Regions from separate parts of the Cellvibrio sp. BR genome, predicted to be linked through region 2. Evidence: predicted binding sites of a transcription regulator. Region 2 holds the regulator's gene; each other region holds the start of a gene.
What was found. Region 2 encodes sigma-54, which starts transcription at its own class of promoters, with help from an activator protein. Its sites were predicted from a motif close to TGGCACANNNNTTGCNNT; they were not measured.
Positions count from the first base shown of each region.

Region 1 (7,851 bases), on a different contig from region 2:
GGGCGGTAGATTTGTCGATGAGGGTTTTGTGATGGAAGAGCAAAAAATTATTGCAGCGCTAGAAAAGCATCCCGAAATAAACATAGCTTATATCTTCGGCTCAGTAGCCAAAGGTACGGCCAGACCAGATAGCGACCTGGATATTGCAGTTCAAGACAGTAAACCCCTTACCACCGAGCAATACATCGCATTGGTTGAGGACCTTGCGATTGCAAGTGGACGCGCTATTGACCTTATCGATCTAAAAACAACTGGCGTACCTTTATTAGGAGAAATTCTGCAAGGCCAAAGGCTTTTAGGCAGCGATGCAGACCACGCCGAACTCATTAAACGCCACCTGTTCGAAAGCGCAGACTTTTTACCTTATGTAGAACGAATGCTTACAGAGAGAAGAGCACAATGGACAAAATAATTATCAATAAAAAACTGGATTCACTTTATCGCTGCATTAAACGGATTGAAGACAAATGTCCGGCGAATGCGAGCGAACTTAAAACTAATATTGATCTGCAAGACGTTATTGTGCTTAACCTCAGCCGCGCCGTGCAATTGTGTGTAGATATAGCCGCACACTCACTAACAAACTCCAGCCAGCCAGTACCAAACACCATGAGTGAAACATTTCAGCGCCTTGCAGAACAGAACCTGATTAGCTCCCACCTCGCTGACCGTTTAAAAAAATCCGTCGGCTTTCGCAATTTAGCGGTACATAATTATCATGATTTGAACTGGGATATTGTATTTGCTGTTGCATCAAAACATTTGGAGGACTTTAAAGAGTTTGCCAAAAATATAAGCGCCATAACAAACTCGTAGAAAAATCATTGATGACAACCAAATGAGCAATGCTAAATAACATGACAAAAACCGTCGCCATTAATGCAGGAAGATCGAAACTGGAAGCATAAGGCAACATCAACGAACAAACCGAGGTACCCACCGCCGCAACCGGAGTGGACTTTATTTCGATTAGTGGGTTGACTAAGCATTGTAAGGAGGTGGATTTGTCGATGGGGGTTTGTGATGGAATCTGATGCGGTTGTTACAGGTTCAGAAAAACACTGGGCGGTATAGTTTACGTTTTGGACACCAAACGTTGCATAAAAAACATAACAAATGCTTAAAACCCATCCACATTAGCAAACCCAACCACGCCCAAACTTCTTAGCTCAACAAATACAACCCAATCAGAGTGCACTCGACCTTGGAGCGGAAGATAACCGAGGTCAACTTCTGATAGCGCAGTTTTTGCCAGCGCATCAACAATGATCTGATTTTTATTTGGATTTTTTTGTTTCAGTTCCGCTATGGATTTTACTTTTTGTAAAACCTCCTCTCGCTTATCTAAATAAGGAAGCCAATATTTCGGCTGAAACGAAACCTCAACACCGCTCATCGCAAGCTCCACTGCACGAACAAAGTCTTTATCACCTGACTTGGGTACACGGGCAGAAATGATTTTGGGGCCTGTCATACTTAAACCTTGCAACTCTTTAGGTGCTTGATGCAGATCAGCAACCTCAATGTCAGCAACTGATACAACCCTAAAACGATCCACTTCAAAAACCAAAAAAACGGGCCTTGAGACTGATACCGCATAGACCCCATAGCAAAGAGCAGCTAACTGAATAAACGCTATAAAACCCAAGTCTCGCACCAGCTCTGCTTTAGGCTTTTTCTTGCTAAAAACAACAAACGTAAGTAACGGTCCACAACAGACATCCACAACCATTACCAAAATAAATAAATCCCAACCTCCTGCAACTTCACGGTAAGGGAAAGGAAACCATAAACCAAATACCAACAAGGCAGCCACAATACCCAGAGCCAAACTCAACCCAAGGTGAACTACAAATGCCTGCACTTTAATTTTTAGATCCAATAACATCTCTACGACCCAAATAAAAAAGGCGGAATAGAATTATTCCGCCTTTTAACTACGTTTTCTGAGCAATCAGCTCTTACTAAATTATTGACGGCAAGCTGAAGGACGATATTTTTGCTCTACAGGTGTTGGGCCTGGAGTTGCACAATCCCAAGTAATATTAGCACCAGCGCTAGCAGCAGCAGATAAATCAGCTGGCGTTGGAGTTATCGTAATCAAATTATTACCTGCAGGGACCACTGCAGGTTTATAGTTAATTGTAATTACACCAGCAGCATCACTAGTGACGGAGGCAACATTGCGGTTAGCAACCATAGCTGCCTGAGCTGCATCCATTGGCGTAGCACCTAGCGTCGCACAAGTAGCAGCATCGGTACAGGCTTTGGTAGCAGGACCACGGGACTGATGAGTTTCAACGATTGCAGTCTTTAATGCACTTGCCAACACCAAACCTTCGGAAACTTTGGTACGGATTGTGTAATCCTGATAAGCAGGCAAAGCAACGGCGGCCAAAATACCGATAATTGCAACTACGATCATCAGTTCGATCAGGGTAAAGCCTTGTTGAATAGTTTTTTTCATAATGAAACTCCAAAGGATTATTGAATTTAAAACAACACACAATTGGAGTAGAGCAACTGCTATGCCAACAAGAACCCCCCTTCAAAAACCCGACCAATGCGAGATGCGCATCACAAAATCCGACTTTCTTTGCAGCAACGAGAAAAAGACAATCTCCCCAAACAGACACTAACTGACATTTTTTGTCACTCCCCAGCAATCATTGGTTAATTTGGCAGGCAGGGTTAGGCTCTACCCGCTGTTAGCTGCTAGAGTTGGGATAGTCTTGGCGCATATAATCGTTTCACTTATAACACTCGTAACTCACGGCATACCAGATGAATAATCCAACACCTGTGTCATTAAATGGACTAGCCCGCAGACTCGTCGCGGATAGCATCATAGAAGTAGAGCTCGCAACCAAAGCGGTCATTCAAGCAAAGAAGGATAAAATACCCTTTGCACAACATCTGGTTGCCAAGGGCATTGTGGATGCGCGCACCCTGGCGTTGATCGCTTCCGAAGAATTTGGCTCTCCTGTTTTTGATTTGAATGCGCTTAATAAGGACATGATTCCGCAAAAGCTGGTGGACGATAAGCTGATTCGTAAACACCACACACTGCCTATTGCTCGCCGCGGTAATCGCCTGTTCCTTGCTGTTACCGACCCTACCGATTTACACGCACTGGACGAAATTAAATTCAACACCGGCATTAATACTGAGGCCGTATTAGTTGAAGCAGACAAACTTCAAGTCGCGATAGATAAGTATTTGAACGCGCAAGAGGAGTCATTGGGCGACGCACTAGGTGGTCTTGATGACGATATGGACGAACTGGATGTTCAGGCGGTCAGCGACACAGCAACACATGATGACACCAGTGAAGCCGATGAAGCCCCTATTGTTAAATACATTAATAAAGTTTTACTGGATGCAATCAAAGGTGGCGCGTCCGATGTCCACTTTGAACCTTATGAAAAAAGTTACCGCATTCGCTTCCGTACCGATGGTGTTTTACACGAGGTGTCTCGTCCTCCGGTAAACCTTGCATTTCGTATGGCGGCGCGTTTGAAAGTCATGTCGCAAATGGATATTTCTGAACGTCGTTTGCCACAAGATGGCCGCATAAAATTAAAAGTTTCCAAAACTCGCGCTATCGACTTCCGGGTAAATACCCTGCCCACCTTGTTCGGCGAGAAAATTGTATTGCGTATTCTCGATCCCAGCTCCGCCAAATTGGGGATTGATGCATTAGGTTATGAAGACGAGCAGAAAAAACTCTATATGGATGCTCTGGCACAGTCGCAGGGGATGATTCTGGTAACTGGCCCAACGGGCAGCGGTAAAACCGTGTCGCTCTATACCGGTTTAAATATTTTAAATACTAGCGAAGTAAATATTTCTACCGCGGAAGACCCGGTGGAGATTAACCTTGAAGGTATTAATCAGGTTCAAATGAACTCACGTGTTGGTCTTACCTTCGCTGAAGCACTGCGCTCCTTCTTGCGCCAAGACCCTGACGTGATTATGGTGGGGGAAATTCGCGACCTTGAAACCGCCGAAATTGCAATAAAAGCATCACAAACAGGTCACTTGGTTTTATCTACTTTGCACACCAACTCTGCGCCGGAAACGCTGACTCGTTTGTTAAATATGGGGGTACCAGCATTTAACGTTGCAACAAGCGTGAGTTTGATTATTGCCCAGCGTTTGGCGCGTAGACTGTGTAGTGCCTGTAAAAAACCAGCAATCGATATTCCTGCCGACATACTTACCCAAGAAGGTTTTGATGAAATTGGGATTCCGCGGGCGGAATTTCAATTGTTTCACCCCGGCGGCTGCGAGAAGTGCAATAACGGCTATAAAGGACGCGTGGGGGTATATGAAGTGGTTCGCATCACCCCAACAATTGCCAACCTTATAATGGAGGGCGGCAATTCATTGCAAATTGCACGCGCCGCCAAAGAAGCGGGTTTTAATAATTTACGGGTATCTGCATTGCGCAAAGTTGCAATGGGACTAACCAGCCTCGAAGAGGCCAACCGAGTCACCAAGGATTAATCCATGGCACTAACTACGACAACAAAATCGGCAAGCAAAAGCAAAGTAGCTGCCAGACCTAAACAGATAGCCACTACCAATACCTATATCTATAAAGGTATTGATAAAAAAGGCAATAAAATCCAGGGCGAAATGAATGGCGGCAGCCCTACTATCGTGAGAACACTGCTCGCCAAGCAGGGAATTACTGCCAAATCAGTTTCCAAAAAAGCCAAACCATTGTTTGGTTCTAGCGGTAAAGCAATAAAACCTGCAGATATTGCCGTTTTTTCTCGCCAAATGGCTACTATGATGAAGGCAGGTGTTCCACTTGTGCAGGCATTTGACATAGTTGCGGACGGATTGGAAAACCCAAACTTAAAAAAGCTGGTACTACAGATTAGAGACAGCGTAGCGGCAGGTAGTGGTTTTGCAAATTCTCTACGAGAGCACCCCAAATATTTTGACGACCTATTTTGTAACCTTGTGGATGCAGGCGAGCAGTCAGGTGCATTAGAAACAATGCTCGACAGAATCGCAACATACAAAGAAAAAACAGAAGCATTAAAAGCAAAAATAAAGAAAGCTTTAACCTACCCCATTGCGGTAGTAGTGGTAGCCATTATTGTTACCGGAATACTGCTTGTAAAAGTTGTACCGCAATTTGCCGAAACATTTAGCAGCTTCGGCGCAGACTTACCCGCATTTACATTATTTGTACTGCACCTTTCCGAATTGGCCCAAGCCTATTGGTTCATTATTTTAGTCGCAATGATTGCTAGTGTTTTTGGTTTTAAACTTGCTGTAGAGCGGTCTCCTGCACTGGCCTACGCTGTAGATAAATATATTCTGAAACTTCCGATTATTGGGCAAATTATTTACTTATCAGTAATGGCACGGTTTGCACGTACACTGGCAACAACTTTTGCTGCCGGTGTTCCGCTTATTGACGCACTAACTTCCGTAGCAGGTGCAGCAGGAAATAGGATTTACAGTGAAGGAATTATTAGGGTCAGAGAGGATGTATCAACGGGGATACAATTAAACACAGCATTAAAAGCACGCGCCATATTTCCAACCCTTTTAATTCAAATGTCTGCAATTGGTGAAGAATCGGGCGCTCTTGATGCGATGCTGGATAAAGTCGCCGTTTATTACGAAGAAGCCGTAGATAATATGGTGGACAGTTTAACCTCATTATTAGAGCCAATAATTATGTCGGTTCTAGGTGTACTAGTTGGCGGTTTGATGATCGCCATGTATCTCCCAATCTTCCAACTCGGTGCGGTTGTATAAACGTGACTCTATTTTCTGCTCTGCATGCCTACCCAATTTTGGGCATGGCTTGCGCCTTAGTCCTAGGTTTACTAGTTGGTAGTTTTCTAAATGTTGTTATTTATCGCCTACCAAAAATGATGGAGCGCGACTGGCAAAACCAATGTAAAGATTTTCTCGCCAGTGATAGCAATATAGCTGCACTTCCCTCACAAGACGAAAAGCAGGAACCATTCAATTTAATGGTTCCTGCATCGCGCTGCCCTGGCTGCGGGCATAAAATTCGCGCATGGGAAAATATTCCAGTTATTAGTTATTTATGCCTTGGCGGTAAGTGTTCCAGCTGCAAAACGGCGATTTCTATTCGCTACCCAATTATTGAAATTATTACCGGTGTTCTCTCGGTATTTGCTATTGGCTATTTTGGTATTAACTGGAATGGGCTAGCCGCGCTAATACTCACTTGGTCACTCATCGCGTTGACCATGATTGATATAGACACCTATTTGTTGCCCGACGATATAACCTTGCCATTGCTGTGGCTGGGCTTGATTGTTAATAGCTTTGGTGTATTTACCGATTTACCCAACGCATTGTGGGGGGCAATTGCAGGTTATATGTCTCTGTGGCTGGTATACCAGACCTTCAAGCTGGTGACCGGAAAGGAAGGAATGGGTTTCGGGGATTTCAAATTGCTGGCTGCACTGGGCGCATGGATGGGCTGGCAAATGCTGCCGCAAATTATTTTACTGTCATCGTTGGTAGGTGCAGTAATTGGCATCGCGATGATAATAATGCGTGGACGCGATAAAAATATTCCAATTCCCTTTGGCCCCTACCTTGCTATTGCAGGCTGGATTGCATTCATATGGGGAGACACCATCAATCAAACTTATTTGAAGTTATTTGTCACTAACTAAGAAACGGTATCAAGGGGCTCAGTAAAATGATTGTTGGGCTTACTGGCGGTATTGGCAGCGGCAAATCGCAAGCAAGTAAACGCTTTGCAATGCACCGGATCACTGTTGTTAATGCAGATATCGTTGCTCGCGAAGTAGTAGTGCCTGGGAGCCCTGCGCTGCAATCAATTGCCCAGCATTTTGGCAATCAGGTTATAGAAACCGACGGCAACTTAAATCGACGCAAACTACGCGATATTATTTTTAAAACTCCCACCGAAAAGCAATGGCTCGAAGCCTTGTTACATCCACTAATAAATTCCGAAATCCGTCGCCAGCTAAATGCATCAACCAGCCTTTACACCATACTTGAATCACCGCTCTTACTTGAAACCAAACAATATGAAATGGTGGATCGCATATTGGTTGTTGATGTCAGTGAGATGGTACAAATAGAGCGAGCCAGCTTGCGTGATAACAGCGATGCGCAACAAATAAAAGCGATTATGGAGACGCAGTTCAGCCGCCAGGAACGCTGCGCGCGCGCGCATGATATTATTCAGAATCATGGGAGCATTGATGAACTTAATCAGCAAGTGGATAAACTACACGAGCTGTATTCAGAGCTCGCTCAACTCGAAACCACTTCAGCGCAGTAATTGTATTTATGTCGACTATCGATCAAAAAACTGACTTGAGCAGTTTGAAACTTACCTGCCCTACCTGTAAAAAAACAGTGATTTGGAATGATGAATTTCCCCACCGCCCTTTCTGCAGCGATCGCTGCCGCCTGATTGATTTGGGGGAATGGGCCAGTGAAAGCCATCGGATTGCAGGAGACAATCTGGATATTAATTCAGAAGATGAATCACAACACTAAGGTGAATTTTAACTACTCACCACCAGGCACTAATACTCGCTATTCCCTGTGCGCCATTAGCGCGAGCTTCACGAATATCTTTATCAGAAACACCACCCAGTGCATAAACCGGCACATTTGCCAACTCTACCAATCGTGAAAACTGCGCCCAACCTAGTGGCGTGACATCTGGGTGGGATGCAGTGTTTTTTACAGGCGATACCAGTAAATAATCTGCACCGATAGTTTGAGCCTGTTCAATTTCCTGCGCGTTATGACAAGACACACCCATTAATAGGTTATCCTCTATCGGGCGCTTGGTTAGTTGAG
Region 1 is NZ_JH668207.1:43,531-51,381, reverse strand. It holds gene nadC (carboxylating nicotinate-nucleotide diphosphorylase) at 1-32, shown strand, start outside; gene O59_RS19300 (nucleotidyltransferase domain-containing protein) at 32-412, shown strand; gene O59_RS19295 (DUF86 domain-containing protein) at 400-816, shown strand; gene tfpZ (TfpX/TfpZ family type IV pilin accessory protein) at 1,121-1,888, opposite strand; gene O59_RS19285 (pilin) at 1,970-2,467, opposite strand; gene pilB (type IV-A pilus assembly ATPase PilB) at 2,785-4,509, shown strand; gene O59_RS19275 (type II secretion system F family protein) at 4,513-5,784, shown strand; gene O59_RS19270 (prepilin peptidase) at 5,787-6,683, shown strand; gene coaE (dephospho-CoA kinase) at 6,710-7,321, shown strand; gene yacG (DNA gyrase inhibitor YacG) at 7,330-7,542, shown strand; gene O59_RS19255 (Nudix family hydrolase) at 7,559-7,851, opposite strand, start outside.
Region 1: O59_RS19285 (pilin) is a predicted target of sigma-54. The motif match lies at 2,517-2,534, and genes of this name have one in related genera.

Region 2 (7,851 bases):
CGAGCAAAAAATCAATACGGCGGACATCGGTTACGATCCTAATACCCAGCAGCTGTTTGTGCCCAATTTTTTCAAAAATACGGTGACAGCGTATCAATTGAAATAATCCCTGCAATTAATCGCCCCACTGCTTATGGGGTCTGCTAAAAGCCGTTGCAGTTGCAACGGCTTTTTATTGTCTCGATATTTGTGTTGGCTAATCTTTTTTGTTCATTTCCTGCGCAAATTTTGCCTGTTGTTCCGGCGAAGCTTCCGTTTGAAATTGTGTTTTCCATTCACTGTAGGGCATACCATAAATGTGTGTGCGCGCATCTTCATAATCCAGCTCAAGCTGTTGTTCTGCTCCGGCGGCTACATACCATTTGCTTAAGCAATTGCGGCAAAACCCGGCGAGGTTCATCAAGTCGATATTTTGCGCATCTTTGCGACTATCCAAGTGTGCAACCAAGCGACGAAAGGCGGCGGCTTCCAATTTTTCCCGCATGGCGGGGCTGAGATCTTCAATTTTCATAGGTTGATACTCGAGTAAATTAAAACGGTGCCGATATTCTACGATGCTTTATCTGAATCAGGGGTAATTGCTGTGTTGCCGTCGTCTGTTATGGATTAAATCCTGTTCTTGTCTTGATCCTCAATTCAAGCTGCCTATACTCAAACGGTACTGTTAAGCTTGTCGCCTGAATTGTTTTGTTATTTCACGGGTTGCTTATCTCTTCGGGGCAAACCTGTTTTTGGATTGGGGGTTTTTGCGTGAATATCATTTTGGGCATTATTGTTGTCCTCGGTTGTGTTATCGGTGGCTTTGTTGTCCATGGCGGTAACCCAATGGCGCTGATGTCGCCCATCGAGGTATTGATTATCTGCGGAGCATCTTTTGGGGCAATGATTATTGGTAATCCACTGTCGGTGACTATGGGGGTTATCAAATCCGGCGGCTCATTGATGACGCCCTCCAAATTCAACAAGGTGTTTTATCTGGAGCTGCTGACGCTGCTGTATGACATCCTCAACAAAACGCGACGTGAAGGTTTGATGGCCATTGAGGGTGATATCGAAGAGCCCGACTCCAGTCCTATTTTTGCTAATTACCCTTCTATTTTGAAAGATCACCATATCGTTGAATTCATCTGTGATTACCTGCGCATTATGGTGGCAGGCAATATGGCGCCCCATGAACTGGAGTCACTCATGGAGCAGGAGCTCGATGGCCACCATCAGGAAGCCTCGGTAGTGCCTGGAGCCATTCAGAATGCGGCAGATGGTTTGCCCGGTTTTGGGATTGTCGCGGCCGTGCTCGGGGTAATTATTACTATGGGTAAAATTGGTGGGCCACCAGCGGAAATTGGTGCTGCTGTAGCGGCGGCTCTGGTGGGCACGCTGCTCGGTATTTTGTTTGCTTACGGTTTCATCGCACCATTTGCGAGTTATTTACAGGGCAAGGTGCGCGACGAGAGTCGCTCCTACGAATGTGTAAAAGCGGTACTGGTTGCTTCCATGAACGGAGTACCACCGCAGGTCGCGGTCGAGTTTGGTCGTAAAGTTCTTTTCCACAGTGTTCGCCCCAGCTTTAAAGAGCTGGAAGAGCAATATCGCGCCAGCAAGAAGTAAGGTCGATTTTTTATGGAAAAGAATTCAGCTCAGCAACCCATTATCATCAAAAAGAAAAAGGGTCATGGCCATGGTCATCATGGTGGTTCATGGAAGGTTGCGCTCGCCGACTTTATGACGGCGATGATGGCGTTTTTTTTGTTGATGTGGCTATTGGGGAGTACTACACCAGAGGAAAAAAAAGCCATTTCTGGTTATTTTGTGGATCCGGGTAGCCCCTATGTGGTGGGTGAGGGCGGTGCTAACCCCGGTTTGATCAGCTTGGACCAGCCCGTGCAACCTTCTACCCCTACTGAAGCCCAAGAGGCTCCCGCGCAGGATGTGAATGAAGAGCAGCTTAAAAAGGAAATGGAGCGCATTGAAAATGAGCAGCTGGAAGAACTGAAAAAACAACTGGAGACGGAGATTAACGCGCTCGATTCGGTGTTCCAACAAATTAAGGATCAGATCCTCATCGATTTTACCGCGTTGGGTTTACGCATCCAGATCGTCGATAAGGATCAGCGACCGATGTTCGATGTGGGAAGTGCCAACCTCAAACCCTATTCGGTGGACGTGTTGAACGCCCTTGCACCTATCCTCAATAAAGTGCAAAACAAAATCAGCATCACTGGCCATACAGATTCAACACCTTACGGTGTTGGAGCTACCTACACTAACTGGGAGTTATCTGCTGATCGTGCCAATGCCGCGCGCCGCGCGTTGTTGCAGGGAACTTATCCGGAAGAAAAAGTAGCCACCGTTCAGGGTATGGGCTCAGCCGCTCCCTTTCTGGTGGATCGCCCGAATGAACCCATTAACCGCCGCATCGCCATTATTGTGCTGAAAAAAGCGGTGGCCGATGCTTTGGGTAGTGGGGCAGGTATAGACAGCAGCAAGCTGATCAACAGCAGTGATACCTTCATAGCACCACCGCCAGCCGGCCCTAAGATTTTGTCGCCAACAGAGGTGAATGACGCGATTGATGCGGCCAATGCGCCCTGATGTAATTCCAATTGCCATAATGAAAAAGCCCGGATCATGTCCGGGCTTTTTCATTATGGGCAGTCTCAGTCTTGTGCAGCGAGTTGATCGCGAATGAAACCGAACAGTTTGCGTGCATTGGTTGGCGGTTTGTTCTCCTCTCGCTCCTTTTGCGCAGCGCGAACCAGTTGGCGTAAATGCTGTACATCAAGACCTGGGCAGGATGTTACCAGTGTCTGGAATATCTGTTTGTCACCTTCAATCAGCAAGTCGCGGTAGCGTTCGATCTGGTGTTGGCGATGCACGTATTGATCGCTGCGGTTTTGCATTTTATCAACCGCTGCTTTGATCTCCTCGTGATTGCCCTCGCGCATCAAACGGCCAATGTATTGAATCTGGCGACGACGTGCTTCTTTAGGGGGGAGTTTGCGCGCAATGTAAATTGCATCCAGCATGGTGTCGCTCAGGGGAATACTGGCGAGCTGCTTTTCGTTCATATCAATGAGACTTTCACCCAGCGCTTGCAGTGCATGCATATCGCGTTTGACCTGCGATTTGCTGAGGATGTAGTCATCGGGATTGATGTCGTCGTAGTTATAAACCATAAAAATATCTGTATTGATCGGGTGAGTAGCGGCTAGTGTGCAGATTTATCTGCCAATCGATTGCCGATAACAAGGGAAACGATGTAAAAGGTCGCGCAGCTTAGTGCACTCAAGCGGTAGTAACAACCGCTTTAGATTAACAATAGAGTATTTATTCGCCTTCTTCAAAGCGATCAGCAATGAGTGCACGGATGGCAGTCATTGCCGCCTCGGCATCATCACCTTCTGTGCTCACTTCCAGGCGGCTGCCACAGCTGGCGGCAAGAAGCATTAATGACATAACACTTTTGGCATCGGCCCACACGCCGTCGCTCACCCGCGCTTGCACATTAGCCTGAAATTGGTTGGCTAAGGTGGCAAGTTTCGCGGCAGCGCGTGCATGCAGTCCGCGTTTATTAATGATGTCGAGAGTTTCAATTGCCATGATTTAATGTTTTTTGTGTTTATTGATATCGCGATGTCGAACCTGAACATCACTAAAACTCTGGTCAAAATAGCGTTGTAGCTTTTCTGCCAGGTAAACAGACCTATGCTGGCCACCCGTACATCCCACCGCAATGGTGATGTAACTACGATTATTCGCCTGATAGCGCGGCAGCCAGCGTGCCAAATAGTGCTCGATATCGTCGTACATCTCTTTGACGGTAATCTGTTCTTCCAAAAATTCGATTACATCCTGATCTTTGCCAGTAAGCGGGCGCAGGTTAGGTTTCCAGTGGGGGTTGGGAAGGCAGCGTGCGTCAAATACCAGATCGGCGTTTACCGGAATACCATGTTTGAAGCCAAAGGATTCAAACAAAATCGCCATCGTCGATTCGCTGCGGCCTACAACACGTTCTTTTACCAAGTCGCGCAATTCGTGCAAATTTAAATGACTGGTATCTATGACCTGATCGGCACAATCGCGAATAGGTTCAAGCAGCTGCTGCTCTGCGGCGATGGATTCCTCAAGGCTGGTGTGTTTATCCGACAGCGGATGCTTGCGCCTGGTTTCGCTAAAACGTTGGATAAGTACGGCGGGTTGAGAATCCAGAAACAGGGTTTGAAATGGCAGGTGCGCTTCTTTCAGCGTACTTATCATCTGCGGGAATATATTCAGATCCTGCCAGGCGTTGCGCACATCAATGCCGATTGCAAAACGCTGTTGGTCATCTTTATGAATTTGTATTTGTGCAACCAGCGCGGGTAGCAGGCTGACTGGTAGATTGTCGATGCAGTTAAAGCCCACATCTTCAAGGACATGCAGGGCGGTACTTTTTCCTGAGCCTGAAAGCCCGCTTACAATCACGAGGTGCATGGTATTGACCTGCTAAGGCGCTATAGCGACCTGATAAAGTGCGGCATCGCTATCGGCAGCACGCAAACGCTGGCGATAGTCAGCATTATTCAGCGCCCCAGCCAGAGCGGCCAGTGTTTGTAGGTGCTCATCATGAGCATCTTCGGGCACTAACATGGCGAAGAGAATGTCCACAGGCTGGGAATCTATGGCATCAAAGTCAATCGGGTCAGCCAATGTCAGGAGTGCACCGATTGTGCCGCTGCAGTTTTCAACCCTGCAATGCGGAATGGCAATGCCGTGCCCTATACCGGTTGAGCCAAGTCGCTCGCGACCAATCAAACGGCGAAATAACTCATCGGCATCAATGCCAGGAACATCCTGTGCGATGGCGTTGGCCAGTAGTTCCAGAGCACGTTTTTTGCTGCCGCCTTCAACGGCACACAAGGTTCGGCCGGGGCTAATAAGATTTTGAATTTGCATGGTAGGAGGTGATTACCAGGAATCTCTCAATTGTTGAGGCAGTGAGCGGAGATGATCTCGCTGCCTCCAGGGTGGGTTAGCGATGACTGCGCATCTTTTCTTTGTGCTTAATTAATTGGCGATCCAGCTTATCGGCCAATGAATCAATTGCTGCGTACAGATCTTCGTGAGTGGCATCCGCAAACAAATCTTTGCCGCTGACATGGATGGTTGCTTCTGCTTTTTGAATCAACTTATCGACGGAGAGGATGACGTGAGTACTGGTAATGCGATCGTGGTGGTGGCTCAGGCGCTCAATTTTGCTGCTGACATAGTCTTTCAGCGAATCGGTAACTTCCAAATGATGACCACTGATGTTTATTTGCATAGATACTTCCTCTCGATAGAAACAAAATGGTTGTGATCAGCACAACCTAACAGCTCGTCCGTGATTTTCTTCCGAATTTCGTATTTATAACCGATTAATGATAATTAAATGGTTTTGCGCTCATTAGAGGGTGGAATATTCAGCGACTCGCGATATTTTGCAATGGTACGACGCGCTACCTGAATTCCCTGTTCCGCGAGCAGGTCGGTGATTTTGCTGTCGCTCAACGGTTTTTTGGGGTTTTCCGCACTCACCAACTTTTTAATAATTGCGCGAATCGCTGTTGAAGAGCACTCGCCGCCGCTATCGGTACTAACATGGCTGGAGAAAAAGTATTTCAGTTCGAAGATACCCTGCGGTGTGTGCATATATTTCTGCGTGGTTACCCGCGAAATAGTGGATTCATGCATCTCAACAATTTCAGCAATATCGTGCAGCACCAGCGGCTTCATAGCCTCGGGGCCGTAATCGAGAAACCCGCGTTGTTTTTCCACAATACAACTGGCTACTTTAAGCAGAGTCTCATTGCGGCTCTGTAAACTTTTCAGGAACCAGCGGGCTTCTTGCAAATTATCCTTGAGAAATGTGTTGTCGCTGCTCGAGTCCGCGCGCTTTACCATGGAGGCATAATTGGAATTGATACGCAGGCGCGGTGCAATTTCCGGGTTTAATTCAACAATCCAGCGGCCATCGCGCTTTTCAACGAACACATCCGGTACTACATATTCCGTGTCACCACTGGCAATAATATCGCCTGGGCGAGGGTTTAGGCTTTGGATCAGGGTGATGGCCTGGCTCAACTCGGCCTCTTTCAGTTTGGTGCGGCGCATTAACTGACGGTAGTCGCGACTACCCAATATAGGCAAGTAAAGTTTGGCGATTAATTTTGCCGAATCCAAAAAGGGTGTTTTGGGGTCAAACTGTTGTAACTGCACCAATAAACATTCAGATAAGTTTTGGCTGCACACACCGCAGGGATCAAACTGCTGCAGCCGGTGTTGAACTGCAACAACTTCATCCAGTTCCAGCTCTTCAAAATCGCCACGCATTCCTTCGAATATTTCTTCAATGGTAATAGACAGCATGCCGCTGGGTTCAACCGCGTCGATAATTGCCATCGCCAACACCCGGTCGCGATCTGACATGGGCGTTAAATTGAGTTGCCACATCAAATGATCATAGAGTGAGTCGGTAACAGCGCGACGGCTTTCAAAATCATTGTCTTCATTATCGTAGTTGCTGGAGCTGCCGGTTGATGAAGTTTGGTAAACATCGTCCCAGCTGGTATCTACCGGTAAATCGCTGGGAATCGAGTCGCTCCAGTCACCGCTGTCGGCGCTGAAACTATCGCCTTCACCATAGACATCGCTATCACCAAAGGATTCCCCATCGCTAAAGCTTTCACCCTCGCCAAAACTTTCAGATTCGCCGTAGCCTGGTTCGTTGAAGTTATCAGCGGTTGATGACGAGAAATTGTCGCTGGCATTGAAGTCGGCGCTATTGTCGGTGCCGGATTCTGCAGCAATTTCCTGCTGGCGGGTGTAATCAATCTTATCGTCCGCGCTGCCTTCGTAATCGCTGCCGGTAGTTGCTGAGTCAAAACCTTCCTCAACTTCCAGCATGGGATTGGATTCGAGCGCTTCCTGGATTTCCTGTTGAAGATCCAGCGTGGAGAGCTGCAAAAGACGTATCGCCTGTTGCAGTTGGGGAGTCATTGTCAGCTGTTGGCCGAGTTTAAGCTGGAGAGATTGTTTCATTGTTGTAGCAACAAACCCTTATTTAACGCGGGATGGAAAACATCTGTTAGGTGGAGTTTAGTCAGGGTTTGCGCTTCAAGCAACATACTTAAGCAAGCTTTATGCCTAGTAGCCAAATAATATTACTTGTCAAGTTGTTTGTCGGGTGGTTAAAGCGTTTGTTGAACTCACAGGCGAAAGTGTTCGCCCAGATAGACTTCGCGGACTTTGCTGTTACTCAACACTGTATCGGCATCACCTTCGGCAATAATGTGTCCTTCGCTTACGATATAGGCAGTCTCGCAGATGTCCAAGGTCTCTCGTACATTATGGTCGGTAATAAGAACGCCAATCCCGCGATCTTTGAGGTGACGGACTATTTCTTTGATGTCGTTAACCGAAATCGGGTCAACACCCGCAAAGGGTTCATCGAGCAGGATAAATTTAGGGTCCGTCGCCAGTGCGCGGGCGATTTCTACCCGGCGCCGCTCACCACCTGAGAGTGCCATGCCAAGGCTGTCACGAATATGGGTGATGTGAAATTCGTTCAGCAGTGCTTCCAGTTTCTCTGCGCGTGCTTCCCGATTCAGGTCTTTGCGAGTCTCAAGGATCGCCATAATATTATCGGCGACGGTAAGTTTGCGGAAAATGGATGCTTCTTGTGGCAAATAACCAATACCGGCACGTGCGCGTCCATGAATTGGCAGTTGGGTGATATCGCGATCATCAATTAATACGTTGCCATTATCTGCCGGTACTAAACCGGCGATCATATAAAAGCAGGTGGTTTTTCCGGCGCCATTAGGGCCCAGG
Region 2 is NZ_JH668202.1:502,854-510,704, reverse strand. It holds gene O59_RS12550 (ATP/GTP-binding protein) at 1-106, shown strand, start outside; gene O59_RS12545 (DUF1244 domain-containing protein) at 197-511, opposite strand; gene motA (flagellar motor stator protein MotA) at 751-1,608, shown strand; gene motB (flagellar motor protein MotB) at 1,621-2,592, shown strand; gene yjgA (ribosome biogenesis factor YjgA) at 2,658-3,176, opposite strand; gene O59_RS12525 (HPr family phosphocarrier protein) at 3,328-3,600, opposite strand; gene rapZ (RNase adapter RapZ) at 3,604-4,473, opposite strand; gene ptsN (PTS IIA-like nitrogen regulatory protein PtsN) at 4,486-4,935, opposite strand; gene hpf (ribosome hibernation-promoting factor, HPF/YfiA family) at 5,012-5,302, opposite strand; gene O59_RS12505 (RNA polymerase factor sigma-54) at 5,407-7,059, opposite strand; gene lptB (LPS export ABC transporter ATP-binding protein) at 7,227-7,851, opposite strand, start outside.

Region 3 (7,851 bases), on a different contig from region 2:
TACGAATACCGAATTTTTCATTGACCACAACTACTTCACCGTGCGCGATCAAAGTGCCGTTGACCAGTACATCTAACGGCTCACCAGCAAGGCGATCCAATTCAATCACCGAACCTTGATTGAGCTGTAATAAATTGCGGATGGTAATTGAGGTGCGCCCTACTTCCATGGAAATAGAAACAGGAATATCCAAAATCACATCCAGATCAGGGCTACCCGCTGCTTGCTTGAGCGGTTCGTTTTTTAATTCGTCAAAAGTAACCGCATTAGCCATGGCCTCATCCACATCGGCCTGTTCAGCCATCGCCGCAGCCCAATCGTCCGCCATTGAATCCTGATCGATATCATCACTTGCCATTTTTTTCACCCTTAGAAGCCGCGTGGCTTTCGCCTTTCATAGTTGCGATTTGTTCTGCCTTAGTGCCCGTAATATTGTAAGCACTACTACGATCAATAAATTCACGAATTTTCAACGAGAGAAAACCGTTGGACTGCCCCAATTGCGTTCTGAACATGGGCACACCATTCGCCGTGAGTACGTGATAATCCGGGAACTCTACGGGAATAATGTCGCCTTCTTTTAAATCCACAATATCGCGCAAGGTAATATCGCGGCGCACTATGTCGCATTCCAAATCTACTTTGGCGGAGAGCACATCTTCGCGCAGCGCTTTTTCCCAGCGTTCATCATGTTCATCGCTATCGCTTTGTAAACCGGCATCCAACACTTCGCGAATGGGTTCAATCATGGAGTAAGGCACAGTAATGTGCATTTCACCCCCACCCCCATCCAGTTCGATATGGAAAGTACTGACCACCACCACTTCACTCGGGCTAACAATATTGGCGAGTGATGGGTTTACTTCCGAGTGCACGTATTCAAAATTGATGGGGAAAACGGCTTTCCAGGCTTCGGTTAAATCCACAAACGCCTGATTCAATACCATTTGCACCACCCGCAATTCCGTTGGCGTAAATTCGCGTCCTTCAATTTTTGCGTGACGGCCATCGCCACCAAAAAAATTGTCCACTAATTTAAATACCAAACGCGCATCCAGAATAATTAATGCCGTACCGCGCAGCGGGCGAAATTTCACCATATTTAAACTGGTAGGCACATAAAGTGTGTGCACGTATTCGCCAAATTTTTGAATTTGCACGCCGCCAACCGAGACATCGGCGGTGCGACGCAACAGGTTGAACATACTGATGCGAGTGTAACGCGCAAAACGTTCGTTGATCATTTCCAGCGTAGGCATACGCCCACGCACAATACGATCCTGACTGGTCAGGTCATAGGTTTTGACCGTACCCGGTTCTATGTCCGAGTCGGTATCTATATCGCCGTCATCGACACCATGAAGGAGCGCGTCAATTTCGTCTTGCGAGAGTAAATCTTGCACGGCGGTTTCCTTATTGCATTACAAAATTGGTGAACAGAACTTGCTCAACCGTCGCGAGCGGGACTTCTTTCTCGGGGTCGCTGGCAGCCAGTGCATCCTGTTCTTTTTTTAGCAGTGTTTGAATAACTACCAAGGAGTCGGCTTTAAGTTGCTCTTTACCTTCCGGTGTTTGCAACTCATCAAAATTTTTACTGCTTAACAACATCACCAAGCCGTTGCGAATAGCGGGCATGTGCAGGGTTAATAAACTTTCCAATGCCGGGTCGCGGTATAAAAGTGTAATCGCTGCCTGTAGATAACGCTGACGACCGTTAACGGTAAAGTTAATGGTGAAATTGGGGGTCATTTCAAAATAAATAGCCGGAGCTAAGGTAGGTGCAGGTGCTTCATCAGCGGCTGGAGTTTCGGCGGCGGGTGGTGACAACATTTTAAGCGCAATCACAGTCCCCCCCACAGAAAGCGTAACCAGTGCCACAGCCACACCAATCATCAATAGGAGTTTTTTCTTTTTCTTGGTTGCATCGGCATCAGCGCCGGCATCGTTTGCTTTTTTGGGGGCCTGAGCCATGTCAAAACTCCGTCACTTTCTTGGGCTAATAGCGGACTTAAAAGAGGTCGAGCAATACTTATGCCAGTATCGCCCTAGAAAGCTTAGCAGTGGAACCGGGCTTTGCGAAGTTTAGCGCGGGAAATAGCCTATAAAAGCGAGAAAAAACAATGCGCTAGCGTGCGCCCTGAATCAGGGGCACACGCCAGAATGCTTATGCAAGGGAGGATTGAGTGTTTAAGAAAGAAAGTTTGGATCAGGCGTAATGATCCACCAATCTATTAGAGACAAGTATCGAACTGGTTAATGGCGCAAGCTCCTCATCCTCTGCAGCTGATGTTCCATTTTTTCTCGATTCACCCCGCTCCTGATCTTGCTGGGCAAACGATTTATCCGAGACATCAACATCCACCAGATTTAACCCCTGTTCCGAAAACATCTCGCGCAAGCGGTTTAATTGTTGATCCAATACTTCGCGCACCGCAGGGTGAGGACTGGTGAAGCTGACGTTTACCTGCTCCTGATTAACGCTGACTCTCACCTGCATCGGCCCCAGCTCGGGTGGGTCGAGGCGAATTTCTGCTGCACTGACATTTTGCGCCGCCAGCCATAACACCCGCTCACCTACCGCCTGACCCCATTGCGGTTGCCCAAGAGCGACCGGCACACCGGTTTGCACCACAAAACTTCGTGCCGCCGGTGACGGGGCTTCATTCAAGCGACTGAGCGCCTCCACGGCAGGAGCCGCAGCAGTTAATGCCTTGGGCAAATCCCCTGCCGGTGAGCCTTTATCCAGCGAGCTGGCACTGGCTTCAGCCAGCTTGTTCATAATGGTTTTGGCGTTCAGTAACAGCAAATCGGGGTTATCTGACACCTCCCCATCAGCCACTAACAATTCCGAATCACCCTCTTGTGAAAGCGCCAAGGTTTCCCCTTCCGCCATCAACTCAGGGGTTAGCAAGTTTGTAGATACGCTATTATTAGCCAGCGGTGTTAGGGGTGACGCTGCAGTACCACTGAGGGGCGTACCAGACATAGCTGCCAACTGATTAGCAAATGCTGGAGGCAATATCACCTCAGTATCAGCTGCCGGGTTTAACACCCCCGCAAGCTGAAGCTCAGACACCAATTCCGGCGTAGTTTCAGCAAGCGAAATTCCCGGTTGTTCCAGGCTCAGCAGAAAACCCTCTATATTTTCTTCCAGCGGCAGGCTGGTAGCATCGGTATTTGTGACGATTAGCTGGTCATCAACCAATTCCGTTAGGAGCGCGGCTTCTGTATCTGTCGATAGTCCAGATGCTAACCCCTCCTCAACTAATACCTCTTCAGTGAGTTGCTCACCCTCTATAGCAGACACTTTCGCGTTAGGGGACTGATGGTCGTTACTGGTTGAATGAGAGCTGTCGAAGGCAGGTGTTGTTGCTGCGGGACGCTCCTGGTGGTTATCGCTACGGGCGCGGGCTTGCGCAGGAATATCAGGCTTTGGTTCTTGCACATCAGGGCGATGTGAATCGGTGCGCGCATGAGGTTCGGCACGGGCTGCCGTTGGTTCAGGCTTGCGGGCGGCAACTTTTGGCCGCAGCTGCTCCAGGGTATTTTGAAAGCCCTCAGCGGATGAGGTTTGGCGTTGGGGCTTGGCCGTTTTTTTGGGTGCTGTGCTGGCGTTGCTTGTAGCCAGCAGACTATCCAAGAGGTTGCCGTTATTCATCAATTACTCCTGACCTGATCGCGGCAAGGGTTTGCCGCAAGATCAACTAAATAGTTCGGTTCAGGAGGTGAATTGCAAGGTAGGTGCCAAACTGGCTAATCAAGAGCGCGTAACAGCTCCTGCACATGAGCGAACTCTTGTTCGATCTCTACAAGATCCCACTCAAGCTGTTCAAAGTTATTGGCCATGGCTTTCTTTTCAAGGCTCAAACACAGGGTCATTAAGCGCAGCGCGCCAATGTTGCTGCTACTGCCTTTAAAACTGTGCGCGGCACGGCGTATAGGGTCCGCCTCTGTGCCGCTCACCACTTCACGCAATATTAAAATGCGGTCGTTGGAATCCTGAATGAAGGTGTCGATCAACAAGCCAAAATCGTCTTCCATAACTTGGCGCAGGGTATTCAGGGTTTCGTAGTCCAAATGTTCCATGGTTCGGCCGCTCGCACTTATTGGTTAATCATCACTTACCCAGGAAAAATCGACCTCGACAATGTTGCCAGAGCCAAGATAAGTAACCCTACCACAAAGTTTCTCCACCAGTGCGATACCCCGGCCACTGTAGCCAAAGGTTGATAAGGTGTTCACAGCACGCTCACGGTAATCAAAACCTTCACCACTATCCTCAATACGAACCTTTAACAAACCACCGTTCTCGTTGGTTTTGTGGGTGATGTGAATACGCACAAAACCATCAGCCACTGTGTTAATCCGCTCTTCGCGCAAGCGATAGTAATCGGCAAAGCCTTCCGCGGTGGATTTCAAGCTGGAGTCCAGCTTTAACACCCCGTGATCCAGAGCATTGGTATAAAGCTCGGCGAGAATGGTGTAGAGCGTGCTGCTAAACGCTCGCAGGCTGGGCACCTCCATCAATACATTCAACAACATAGGCAGAGGGTCAAATACTTTAAAGCTGGTGGGTTTTACTTCAAAACCCATCGCCCATTCAATTTCCGAATTGCCAAATTTATCGCTCGCTTCCTGCGCAAAGCTATTTACCCGCGCTGGCTCATCCATGCGGATTTCCAACAGCGAAAGATCGTCGTCCTTTTCATTGCTGCCCACAAATTGCTGCACGCTTTCGATAATGTCGTTAAACAAATTTTCCGGCTGGCGATTGTTGGTGAACACAGCTTGTAAGCGCTCCTCACCAAACATTTCACCCGCAGTATTACGCGCTTCGTGAATGCCGTCCGACCAGGCAAAAATGCGATCCTCTTTTTCAAGATCAAAGTATTCACAGTTATCTTTAAACGCCCGGTTAGACAACACCCCCAAAGGCAAGTGGGTGGATTTAACTACACTCACCCGGCGGTCTTTATGGTGATAAATAAAACAATCCGGCAAGCCGCCATTCCAAATTTTCAAGTGTTTTTTGCGGAAATTAATATCCATGATTGTCGCGCAGCAGAATATGCCAACGGGCAGGATATTTTTTAGCTTGGCGTTTATCTCGCGCAAAATATCCGTCATGGAAAAACCTTTGGGCACCATCCCGTAAAAGGTAGACGCCAAGGGCATAGCGCCTATCGCAGCAGGCAATCCGTGACCGGTGAAATCGCCGAGCAAAACCATCATGCTGCCCGAGGGGCGCATGGCTGCCACTAATACATCACCATTAAATACCGCGAGCGACGACAAAAAGTAACGCACGTTGCCCGCATTCAAACATCCACTGTGGGCGACATTGTCAAACACGTGCTTGGCAACCGTTTGCTCCTGCAGCAAGCGATTGTTGTACTGCACAATTTGGTCGCGCTGGGTGAGCATAGTGCTATGCATTTCGCGCATGCGGTTAAAGGATTTGATCTTGGCTTGCAGAATGACGCGATTGTAGGGTTTGGAGAGAAAATCGTCGCCGCCGGCATCCAGGCACTGCACCAGCGATTCAGTATCAGACAGGGAGGTGAGAAAAATAATCGGGACTAATTCATCGCCCGCCAACTCTTTGATTTTACGCGCTGCACCAAAGCCATCCAGCTCCGGCATCAGCGCGTCCAATAACACTATGTCGGGCTTTTCATCGGCGTAAACAGCGATAGCTTCAATACCGTTGCGTGCAGAAACCACACTATGCCCTTCCTTACGCACAATGCTTTCAAGAATCAGGCGGTCTGTATCTGTATCGTCAGCAACCAGAATTTTAAGACGGCGCACTTCATTCATAGGATCGCATCCATACAGCACATAAACCGCAGATCAAGAGAGGCAAAAAACCTTTACTGGATATCAAACAGTTGTTCAAAGTTAGAAATTAATAAAATCTTTTTCACATCGGGAGCGCAATTCACAATTTGTATATTGGACTGCTCTCCACCAGCGTAGTCGCGTAACAGCAACAACATGCCCAGCGCTGAACTATCCAGGTAGGAAGTACCCTGCAGGTCAACACGGTAGTGAATGGGGGTTTGGGTTAATTTTTCATACGCGCTGCGAAATTCCTGATGGGAACTGAAGTCGAAGCGACCTTGGATGTATATCGTGACTTGATTGCCATCAGGGGATACTGTTGACGTGATCGCCATGTCTTACCTCTTCAAAAAACGTCCGGACATTTCCAATTCAACAGCTCTTTTTGACGGTTGTTACGGAGCCAGGGGAGCTGTATTTGCTAAGGATAGACTATAAAACCACGCACCAAGGCCAAATTCATTTTTATTCCTGTGCGCGCCTATTCTTTGTCCAATTCATAACCTATTCAGAGGCTATTGCCTTCAGGTGCTGTCCCGCTGGCGCTGCAACTGTTGCGCGCTGAGGTCATCCAGCTCTTTTTGTAACAGCTTGTCGGCAATCAGGTTGTCCTCATGCTGCAACCGAACAATAAGTTCTTCAATCGACTTGCGCTTTTGATGCTTTACGCGCCACTGCTGCTGTAGCGATTCCAACAGCCTGGTCATACGCGCTACCTTGGCTTCCTGCTCAGTGCAGGCCTCATTCAAGCGATAGATAAAACTGCTGTAGTTGATTAATTCATGGGCGAGAATTCCCTCGCGCAGCGCGCCTTGGGCATTTAGGTATTGGGCGGCATAGTCGCGCAGCTCAACCAGTTGCCGCTGCTCCAGCACCAACTGCTCACGATACTGGCTCAGTTTGTTGGCGGCTTCATCCTCTTGTTTTTTGGCAAGGGACAACACCACCTGCATGCGTTTTGCGCGTGATTCAGCCATAGGTTATTCGCTTGGATTATCAGCCCGGAAAGGAGGCACTATTTATTGCGATGCTGGGCCGCCAGTGGGCTGGCACCCTTGGAGTTGGCAGGCGGTTTGAGCAGCGCTTTCAGGTTGGCGATTGACTCAGGCATATGAACCCCCTGGCGAATCCCCTGCTGGATAAAGGCGCGCAAGTGCGGGAAACGCTCAATCGCCATGTCGGTTTCCGGGTCAGCACCCGGTGTATAGGCACCAATGGCAATCAAATCGCGATTTTGTTGATAGCGCGACAACAACTGCTTGAAGCGCTGCATCATTTTTAAATGCTCATCGTCCACAATATTTTGCATCGCCCGGCTGATAGAGGCCTCTACATCAATTGCAGGATAAACCCCCTCCTCCGCCAAACGCCGTGACAGCACTACGTGACCGTCAAGAATCGCCCGCGCCGAGTCGGCAATGGGGTCTTGCAAGTCATCGCCTTCAGTCAATACGGTGTAAAACGCGGTGATAGAACCCTCGCCCTGCGCGGCATTACCGGCGCGCTCAACCAATTGGGGAATTTTGGCAAACACCGAAGGCGGATAACCTTTCGTGGCCGGTGGTTCGCCAATCGCCAGTGCAATTTCACGCTGCGCCTGGGCAAAACGGGTGAGTGAGTCCATTAGCAACAACACATTCAAACCTTGATCGCGGTAATACTCGGCGATACGACTGGACAACTGCGACGCACGCAGGCGCATTAGGGGCGCATCATCGGCGGGGGATGCCACCACTACCGCACGGCGCAACCCCTCTTCGCCCAGGATATGGTCGATAAACTCTTTCACCTCGCGACCACGTTCCCCGATCAACCCAACCACTACCACGTCGGCGGTGGTAAAGCGGGTCATCATGCCCATAAGTACACTTTTACCCACGCCTGAACCAGCCATCAGCCCCAAGCGCTGTCCGCGCCCGACGGTAATAAGCGCATTGATCGCACGCACACCCACATCCAGCGGTTCGCTGATCGGGTGACGCTGTAAGGGGTTTATTTCGCGGGGAT
Region 3 is NZ_JH668201.1:368,422-376,272, reverse strand. It holds gene fliN (flagellar motor switch protein FliN) at 1-358, opposite strand, end outside; gene fliM (flagellar motor switch protein FliM) at 348-1,403, opposite strand; gene O59_RS06850 (flagellar basal body-associated FliL family protein) at 1,414-1,971, opposite strand; gene O59_RS20960 (flagellar hook-length control protein FliK) at 2,207-3,658, opposite strand; gene O59_RS06840 (Hpt domain-containing protein) at 3,754-4,086, opposite strand; gene O59_RS06835 (fused response regulator/phosphatase) at 4,111-5,820, opposite strand; gene O59_RS06830 (STAS domain-containing protein) at 5,874-6,179, opposite strand; gene fliJ (flagellar export protein FliJ) at 6,369-6,821, opposite strand; gene fliI (flagellar protein export ATPase FliI) at 6,860-7,851, opposite strand, start outside.
Region 3: O59_RS06850 (flagellar basal body-associated FliL family protein) is a predicted target of sigma-54. The motif match lies at 2,020-2,037, and genes of this name have one in related genera.